2 regions of the Dehalobacter restrictus DSM 9455 genome follow, and region 1 is predicted to be linked to the other one. Evidence: riboswitches for the same ligand, from Rfam matches in the RefSeq annotation. Region 1 holds a riboswitch; the other holds the start of a gene.
The links. A riboswitch is a leader RNA that binds a small molecule or an ion and turns the genes downstream of it on or off. The one in region 1 is predicted to bind cyclic di-AMP.
Positions count from the first base shown of each region.

Region 2: linked by a shared signal. The riboswitch ahead of kamA (lysine 2,3-aminomutase) and the one ahead of DEHRE_RS07660 (NlpC/P60 family protein) in region 1 are both predicted to bind cyclic di-AMP.

Region 1 is NZ_CP007033.1:1,591,724-1,596,743, forward strand. Features, by position in the region: gene DEHRE_RS07650 (M24 family metallopeptidase) at 1-329, opposite strand, end outside; gene DEHRE_RS07655 (TrpB-like pyridoxal phosphate-dependent enzyme) at 833-2,203, shown strand; cyclic di-AMP (ydaO/yuaA leader) riboswitch at 2,407-2,541, shown strand; gene DEHRE_RS07660 (NlpC/P60 family protein) at 2,545-3,741, shown strand; gene DEHRE_RS07670 (DUF456 domain-containing protein) at 4,011-4,490, shown strand; gene DEHRE_RS07675 (ABC transporter ATP-binding protein) at 4,691-5,020, shown strand, end outside.
Region 2 is NZ_CP007033.1:45,809-50,828, reverse strand. Features, by position in the region: gene DEHRE_RS00265 (U32 family peptidase) at 1-248, shown strand, start outside; gene DEHRE_RS00260 (hypothetical protein) at 250-1,026, shown strand; gene DEHRE_RS00255 (radical SAM protein) at 1,139-2,119, shown strand; sodium ion sensor (DUF1646 type) at 2,247-2,300, shown strand; cyclic di-AMP (ydaO/yuaA leader) riboswitch at 2,361-2,497, shown strand; gene kamA (lysine 2,3-aminomutase) at 2,640-3,917, shown strand; gene ablB (putative beta-lysine N-acetyltransferase) at 3,898-4,749, shown strand; partial or broken gene DEHRE_RS00240 (4-hydroxy-tetrahydrodipicolinate reductase) at 4,867-5,020, shown strand, end outside.

The DNA.
Region 1 (5,020 bases):
TGCAGCATGGCGAGCGGCACAATCTCTGTTTCAAGATACGTATTCCCTAGCCCAGGTCCGATCATCCCGGCCGCATCACGGTAACTTTCCATCGGATAGATCGTTGTCAGAGGCGATTCAGCTTTGGCGCGATCATAACTACGGCGCACAAAATAGTGCCGGGTCCGGTCTTTTTGAATTACAAGCATGCCGTCCTGCATTGTTCCTGTAAAATAATACTGATTCACTTTACCAAGTATAAGGATAGCATCCCATTCAGGATAGGTCTGATCCATGAGGTCGCATAAGTGATTCAGTCTCCGGTCAAGTTCGTTTATCATAAGTGCCACAGCCAATTCCTCCGTTAGACAATGTATCGCGTACTTCTCTAGAGTTTACCATACTTTGCGTTTTTTCAAAATGGTGCAATTCCCTGACTTTGAAGTTTTACATTTTCTTGACAAAAAGTTAATTTCAAGCTAAGATTTAAGCAATATTTGATACTGTTAAACCGCAGAATGAGAGTAGTAACATGATGTTTGCTGTTTCAAGAGAGCCGCAGTCGGTGGAAAAGCGGTAACAGCACTGATGTGAATGGACTCATGAGGGCCGTGCAGAGATTACAAAGAATGATTGATGTAAGCGTATGCAGGCCGGGAACTCCGCCCGTTATGAATGGAGCGTATGTCCGTCATACGTTTTAAGCGGCGTGTAAACGCAAGTTGGGTGGTACCGCAGAGATCAAAGTCTTTGTCCGATAGTTTGGACAAGGCTTTTTTTTAATAGATTTTCGTTTATTCAACGAAGATTAATCAAAAGATAGTTAATAATAATCTGGAAAGGAATGAAGACCATGACAAGCATACCTTACAAAATCTATTTACCTGAAGAAGAGATGCCCAAGTACTGGTATAATGTAAAAGCTGTTATGAAAGAGCTCCCGCCGCCCTTTATTCATCCGGGCACGATGAAGCCCTGCACCGCAGATGATCTGCGGCCGATCTTCTGTGACGAACTGATTGAACAGGAACTGAACAACACGGACGAATATATCGAAATTCCTGAGGAAGTTCGTGAATACTACAGGATGTACCGTCCTTCCCCGCTCGTGAGAGCCTATAATCTCGAAAAGCTGCTGGATACACCAGCAGAAATCTATTTCAAATTTGAAGGCACGAATACTTCAGGTTCCCACAAATTAAACTCTGCAGCTGCCCAGGTTTATTATGCCAAAAAACAGGGTCTATCTTCCCTGACAACGGAAACCGGTGCAGGACAATGGGGTACGGCCTTATCGATGGCCTGTGCGTTTTATAATATTCCATTAACGGTCTATATGGTGAAGGTGTCTGCAGAACAGAAGCCTTACCGGAAAGCCGTCATTGAAACCTATGGTGGAAAAGTCGTTCCATCTCCTTCCGACACGACGGAAATCGGCCGGAAGATTCTGGCTGAAAACCCCGGCACAGGCGGTTCTCTTGGCTGCGCGATTTCGGAAGCGATTGAAACATCTGTCAAAACCGAAAACTGCCGTTATGTACTTGGCAGCGTACTCGACCATGTCCTGCTGCACCAGTCCGTGATCGGTGAAGAAACCAAGCTTGCCTGTGACAAGTACGGCATTGAGCCTGAAATGATCATCGGCTGTGTCGGCGGTGGGTCAAACTTTGGCGGTCTGGTTGCACCCTTCATGGGTGACAAGATCCGCGGCAAAAACAATATCGAGTTTATTGGTGTTGAACCGGCCTCCTGCCCTTCTCTGACCCGCGGTAAATATGCGTTTGATTTTGGAGATACAGGAAAAACGACGCCCCTGATCAAAATGTATACGCTCGGATCAGGGTTCATTCCCTCTCCGAACCATGCCGGAGGCCTCAGGTATCACGGTATGAGCGGAATTGTTTCCAAACTGTACAATGACCGCTATATGACAGCCCGGGCAGTTGAACAGTCCAAGGTATTTGAAGCAGCTACAGCCTTTGCGCGCTGTGAAGGCATCCTGCCTGCTCCGGAATCCGCACATGCTTTGCGGGTTGCAATGGATGAAGCGCTCAAGTGCAAAGAAACTGGTCAAAAGAAGACCATCCTGTTTGGCCTGACTGGCACCGGATATTTTGATATGGCTGCTTATATGAGCTATAACGCCGGCACAATGACAGACTATATTCCGACCGATGCTGATCTGGAAAAAGGCTTTGCTACGCTGCCAAAAGTGGATCTATAGAATCAGCATTCCTAACAGACTTCGTGATAAGGGAATGTATCTAAACACAGCCTATGAAGGGCGCTTCAAATATAAATTGAGGCGTCCTTCCTTTATATCTCTTGGGCGTTGTAGCTTTGCACAGCGTTATAAAATTTTCGTTCCGAGGCAGGATATTTAAATTATGTGTCGAAATATTACAAAATTGCGTATTATAATATGAACTAAATAAAGAGCTGAATCCAGGCCAGCCTGGAGCGGGGGAACTTCTTTTTCTGGGGTGAATCGCATTTTGCGTAGGGCCTATACCTTTGGTCCGAATCCGTCAACTAACCTCGTAAGCAAAGAAAGGTGAAAATTTGATGCATTTTAAGCAGATCATTTGCGTTATCTTGGCCTGCCTTAAAAAAATATCATGGAAATCACCGCGCCTGCTCGGTGGTTTATTTATTACTATGATATTAATCGGGTCGTTTGCCTGTTACCTTGCCGCTCCAATGAATGCCATCGCTGTCTCAGTCAACGGGAAACAACTTGGACTCGTCTTTAACCAGAATACCGCAGATACACTTATGGCGTCTGCAGCCAAAGAAAAACCTTACGAGATGGCCTATACCAATATCACCGTCAGCAATGCCGATTATCTTCGTTCTGCGCTGCGGCCAAACAATGTTGAAGAAAAAATTAATCAACCCTACGATGCCTATCAGTTCGCCATTAATGGTACTGTGATTGCCGTTTTGCCGGACGCGGAAGATATTGATCAGGTCTTAAAAGAATTTCAGGCGTATTACGTGAAACCAACGAAAGATAATGTCGTGACTTCCGTTAAGATCGCCGAAGACGTCATATCCTCCAAAACAACGGCCGGGCTTTCTCAAATTCAATCACCTGAACAGGTTTTGAAATCTCTGATTGACCATAACTCCCTTACGGTCATCTGTCAGGGAAAATATACGGAAACGCAGAAAATCCAATATGATACCATCACCAAGAAGGATTATAAGCTCGGCTTTGGTAAAAAAGAAGTGATTACGGCAGGCAGTGACGGATCGAAGTCCGTAACCTATTCTTATGTCCAGAGTAACGGCAAGTATTCGGAAAAGCAGGTTGTCAAGGAAACGATTCTCCAGGACGCTGTGACTGAAGTGATTGCCGAAGGCCCGACTGCCAAGCCGATCCTGGTTGCTTCCAGATCCAATAGCTATTCAAATGTCGTTGATTATGCACTGGGCTATGTCGGATGCCCGTATGTTTATGGCGGAATAAGCCCCGGCGGGTTTGACTGTTCCGGATTTACCCGCTATGTATACGCTGCGGCCGGTGTCTCCCTTCCCCATTCCTCTTTCGCGCAGTATGCTTCCGGTACCCCGGTTGGCAGGGATGAGCTGCAGCCGGGAGACCTTGTCTTTTTCTCGACCTATGCCCGGGGCGCCTCACACGTCGGTATTTATATTGGCGGAGGACAATATGTGCACGCCTTTAATTATTCAACCGGCGTTGTCGTATCCAATCTAAGCGCGCATTCGTCCAGTTATCTTGGTGCCCGCAGATATTAACAACTTTGCTGGCAAGAGTTATCAAAACGAACACGATGATGCTAATAGTTTACTTTTAGCATCATTTTTATTTGCGAATCTCTTCCTAATCTCAGCTGATCGTAACCGGCATTGCCAGATTGACACTCTCTGTCATAACCGAGCTGTTTGCATTAAAAAATTGAATTTTTCTTTCCAATCCAGTATATTTATACGGGTAAGCAGCAAATTCATTGGTTATTATCATAGAACATATGAATGATCCTATCTGAAAATGGAGGGAAGAAAGAATGGATATGATTGCTTTAATCATTGCGGTTGTTCTCTTTATTGCGGGTATTGTTGGAACTGTTCTTCCCGTTTTGCCCGGCGTCATTTTGATCTATGCAGGCATGCTGGTCTATGGCTTCATGACAGGCTTCGCAACATTAAATGCCTACTTTTTCATCCTGCAGGCCCTGGTCGTAATCCTGCTGTTCTTTGTGGATTATTTTGCCTCGGCTATCGGAACGAAACGCTTCGGCGGAAGCAAGCAGGCAGCCTGGGGCGCAGTGATCGGCACCATTCTGGGTTTGATCGTTCTTGGACCGCTTGGTATCATTCTCGGTCCGTTTTTGGGGGCGATTGCAGCCGAACTGATCCGTGGTACGGAATTAAAGAAGACAATCCAAATTGGTTTAGGTACACTGCTCGGTGTCCTTGGCGGTACTGCTGTCAAGATCGGTGCCGAAATCATTATGATTGTCTATTTTTTCGTGCGCATCTATTAATGACTTTGCATAAATATTCTATAGAAAGCACATTTCCCCTTTGATTTCTGACAGAAATATTAATTTCATTGTTTCCATAGAATGGGATTTATCCACCTGATTTTTTAATTTTAATGAAATATGCTATACTGTTCCGAGAAAAGAGTAGGATTCCTGCAAGTATTTGCAGGCTTTATTTTTAGAAAGTGTGGCTCTGCAGCATGAATATCCTGAACCGTTTTGTTCGTTATTATAAGCCTTACCGCCTGTTGTTTTATACGGATATGCTTTGTGCAGTGATTGTCTCCGTCGTCGATCTGTCCTTCCCTCAAATCCTAAATCACTTAAACAAAAATGTTTTTACTCAAGGCAGAGAGGTGATCCTGCACAGCATCGGCTTTTTCGGCGCAGCATTGCTGACACTCTACATAATCCGCTACTTTTGCCAGTATTTTATCACTTGCTGGGGCCATATCATGGGAGCCCGGATGGAAGCCGACATGCGCAGGGATTTATTCACGCAGTTTCAAAGGCTTTCTTTCTCTTACTAC
Region 2 (5,020 bases), 1.4 Mb from region 1:
TGAATGAATTCTATAATACTTACAATTCACGTTTTATGAATAAAGTTTTCAATCAGTACGGGACGCTGAAGATGAAGGAAATATTTGAGTTTTTGCCAAAGCTAGATTATTTCATGGAAAAAAAGCCGCAATGCGCCGCCCAATGCGGGGCTACATGCAAGTATTGTTTTCATAAAGCGGAACAAATTGAGCATTATGTTGCGGGGAAAGGGCAGGAAGGTCCATTATCCTGTGCAGTAGGTGGGTGATATGGCAAGAACGTTTTCCAGATTGAAAAAATTGCTGTTTGCCTTTCTTTCACTAAGCATTCTTCATACATCAATAACTCAAGACTTGGTTCTTGACAACAATCATCCGGATCGGCCAAAAGCCAAAGACGGCAAATACTCCAAGGCTTTGGGCCTTAATTTTTCCTTGCAGCCCGAGAAAGCTTTCGCTTGGGTGGAATGGTCCTGGCCCAACTCCGGATGGACTAATTATGGAAATTATGGCGCTTATACCGATGTATACAACAACACTTACGGCAATTATGTAAATTGGAACGCCAACTACTCTAATTCCGGTGCTTGGGAAAACCATACGCAATGGGAAAACCATACCGAAACATGGAGCCAATATTCGAATTGGACTGCTTATTCGAATTACAGCAACTACAGTAACTATAGTAACTATGGCAACTATGGTGATTGGGGCGCTTACAGCAATTATAGCAATTGGAATAATTGGACGCCGCCCCCCTCGGTTGTAGCAAGTGTACAGGCCATCGCATTTCCAAACACCACAATCCAGATTACAGCGACGACTACCGGGGCCACCACTTCCGTTACTGCGACCAATACTTTAAATTCAACAGTAATTCCCTTTACAAATACCGGAGGAAATACGTGGGTGGGATATTTTACGATCCCTGCCGGGACAACTGTTCAGCCGATAACTTTTTATGTTACTGCCAGCAATAGTTCGGGATCAAGCAATGCTGTTGCTATCACAAACGTAAAGCACTTTCAAAATGTAATTACCCGGTAAATGAAAGCATCAATGCTATTTTTTTGCTGTCCGGAATGTTATATAAAGATATCTCTTTCTCCTTTTTCATTTTTATTTGTGCCGCCAGCGGCGCGGCTGAATGGAGGTTACTATGAATATTATGTTAAATAATTACTGCAACTTAAATTGTTCATATTGCTTTGCAAATTGTGATCCGAAGAACAAGGTCGATATTTCCGATGACAATTATGGATATATAATCAATTTCTTTAAGAAGTCGGCGCATATTGATTTAAGGCTGCTCGGGGGGGAACCGACATTGCATCCGAACTTTGAAAAGTGGGTGAATCAAGGAATAGATGATCCATTTTTCCGGAGAATCCAGATTTTCACCAATGCCATCGCTTTAGATAATGCCTTGAGCCGATCCATTGTGGATAACAAGGTTTCATTTTTGATTAATCTTAATGGATCCGATGTAATCGGCGAGCATCTATATAATAAGACAATAGACAATGTAGAAAACCTGGTATTCGAATATCGCAGAAAGAATATCGAACCTCAAGTTACGCTCGGCATTAATATCTTCGAGCCAAATTTTAAATATCAATATATTATTGAGCAAAGCAAAAGACTAAAATTAAAGACCATCCGGTATAGTATTACTGTGCCCTCAGATAACAATCGGAATGGCAGTCTCGAACATTACGCGAGTTTTGTTCCTGCATTAGTTGACTTCTTAGATGATTGCCATAGAAACGGGATTTCTCCTCATGTTGATTGCAATAATCCGCCCAAGTGTATTTTTTCCAATGAGCAGCTTGTGAATTTCATTTACTCAGGTTTCGATCTTATTCACAAGGGAATATGTTCGCCGGTTATGGATATAAGGCCTGACTTGAGCGTCGCTCGATGTTTCGTTTTTGAAGATTATCTAAGGGTAAATATTAAAGATTTTAATACCGTTCAAGATGTCAACGATTTTTTTCTGCTTGAAATTGACAGTAAAAGATATAGCAGTCCTCCGTTTAAGCAATGCCATGGATGCAGGTTCTGGGACGAAAAGAAATGTATCAGTGGTTGTTTAGGTTATAATATCAAGGGAAAATCATCTGCTTGCTATGCCAGATAGCTTTCTGTTCTACAATTCTATCAACCAAATATTAACAGTTTAAATTGACATGTGGGTAGCTTAATGTTATCTTATAAAAGAAAGCTTAATTATTAACTTAATTAAAGAATTTTATAAGGTTAGTTTCGGTTGGAATGGTTATTACCATTTTCAAGAGAAGCGGGCTCTGGGGTGGGAGGCTACCAAATGTTGGTATAGCTATCCACCTTTATTTATTCTTTTTAAGACAACAACAACTGAATATATTTATACGCTGAATCCGTTAGGAACGGGAGACCCAAACAATAGGGGTGAATTCAAAGCGGTTGCTTTGGTAGGGTTAAGCTCTTTCGACCCGAATCCGTCAGCTAATCTCGTAAGCGTTGGAAGAGAAGGTGATTGATATGCTTAATTACACCTTTAGTTAAGGTATATATTTTGGCATACGCTGCAGATACTTCTCTGTAGCTTTTTGTTTTATATACCACAAATATTGAGGATGACAATCTTCAATGAGAATCTGAAGGGGGAATTAAATAATATGCAAAGAAATTTTAGGGATATACCCTTGTATAAAAATGTAACGGAAGAACAATGGCAGGACTGGAAGTGGCAGATTTCCAGCAGAATTACAAGGATTGATCAATTGGAACAAGTAGTCAACCTTACCCAAGATGAGCGTCAGGGAGTGGCGGTAAGTCTAAAAAAATTACGTATGGCAATAACGCCCTACTATTCTACACTTATGGATCCAAATGACGAACATTGCCCGGCAAGAAGACAAGCTATTCCAACGATTCATGAAACCAAAATCTCCAAATTTGACAGTAGTGATCCGCTGCATGAAACAGCCGACGCGCCGGTTCCCGGCCTTACTCACAGATATCCCGATCGCGTACTGTTGCTTATTACTGATCAGTGTTCAATGTACTGTCGTCACTGTACCAGAAGACGATTTGCCGATCAGGAGGATAAGGCGCTTTCCCTGGATAATATCAAACGGGCAATCAATTATATTAAAGCGCATAAAGAAGTCAGGGATGTGCTTTTGTCGGGCGGGGATCCATTGTGTCTCGCTGATGACAAGCTGGAAGCTATTATAAAATCAATTCGGGAAATTAAACATGTGGAGATAATTCGTATAGGTACTAGAACACCTGTCGTCATGCCTCAGAGAATCACTGATAAGCTCTGCACAATGCTGAAAAAATACCATCCTATTTGGCTGAATACGCACTTTAACCACCCCAAAGAACTGACAGCTGAGGCCAGGGAAGCATGCGGAAAATTGGCTGATGCCGGAATACCTCTTGGCAACCAGTCAGTGCTTTTAAAAGGTATTAATGATTGCCCCTATATTATGCGCGATTTGGTGCAAAACCTGGTTAGATCCAGAATCAGACCATATTACCTTTATCAGTGTGACCTTTCAGAAGGAATAGAGCATTTCAGAACTTCGGTTTCCGTGGGGATAGAAATCATAGAAATGCTGCGGGGACATACCTCGGGTCTAGCTATTCCACAGTTTGTTGTGGATGCGCCGGGGGGCGGTGGTAAGATCCCGGTTAATCCGCAATATTTGATTTCATATTCTCCGGAAAAGGTCATTCTTAGAAATTTTGAAGGTGTAATTTGTACGTATACCGAGCCTGAGGATAAAACGCACCAGTGCCAAAAATGCGGCACATGCGGTAAATTCAAGAATAAAGAATACCGTGGATTAGAAAAGTTATACAGAGGTGAACAAGTATGTTTGATCCCAAGCACAAACGTAAGACTCAACAAGAGGGAGGGGTTTCATGAATACAGATCAAGATAACTTCAAGAATCAATATATAAATATTTCAGATATAGACATATACGTAGATTATCGCAATAAAAGGCTTAAAATATTGAGTCATTCTCTTCTGTCTGAGTTGATAATCAAAGAGATTATTGATTATGCCAAAAAAGAAAACCTGGGTAAAATTATCGTGAATTGTCATAAACATCAGATAAATATCTTTGAGGAATGCGGGTTTGTAGCAGAGGGGGTTATCGACGGTTTTTTTCAGGGAGAGGATGCAACTTGTATGTCGCTTTTTCTTGACAAAAGACGCGAAAATTCACTCTATGAGGAGAAAGAAAACAGAATTATTGACTATTGCGTTAAGAATACCAATAGATTTGAGCTGACTAAGAATAAAAATTATACAATGAGGCAGGCCGTGCCGGACGATATTCCCCAGATGATTCAGCTTTTTCAAGCGGTATTTGAAACCTATCCAACACCAATTTTTAGCAGAGAGTATCTTCAAAAAGTCATGCGGGATCATGTTTTGTTTATGGTGGCGGAAGAAGAAAGGAAAATTATCAGTATTGCTTCGGCGGATCTGGACAAACAACACATGAATGCTGAGATAACTGATTGTGCTACTAATCCTAAATATAGAGGCAGAAATATATTAAGCGAATTGATATTCCAACTGGAAACGCACTTGAAACGTAATGGCTTTGTTACAGCGTATAGCCTTTCTAGGGCTAAAAATCTCGGAATAAATAAGTCTTTAAGCAAACTGGGATATATATATCGAGGTAGACTTATCAACAACTGCAATATTTCTGGCGGCTATGAGGATATGAATATTTGGGTAAAGGCATTAAAAAAATAATGCGTAAAAGACTTGAAAACGAACAATTTAAAAGTGTTTTATTGGGGTCGAGGTTTTATGAATTAATTTATTTCTCACTTAAATATATAAAAACAATCAACAAGGATTTGATGCTAAATGAAAATTAGCGTTGGTTTATTTGGCTTTGGCAAGACAGGAGCTATAGTTGCTCAGGAAATCATAAAGGATGAAATGTGCGAATTAAAATGGGTAATGAGAAAATCGCTGGCTAACGAAGGCGATTATGCAAGTTACTTGTTAGGATTCAATC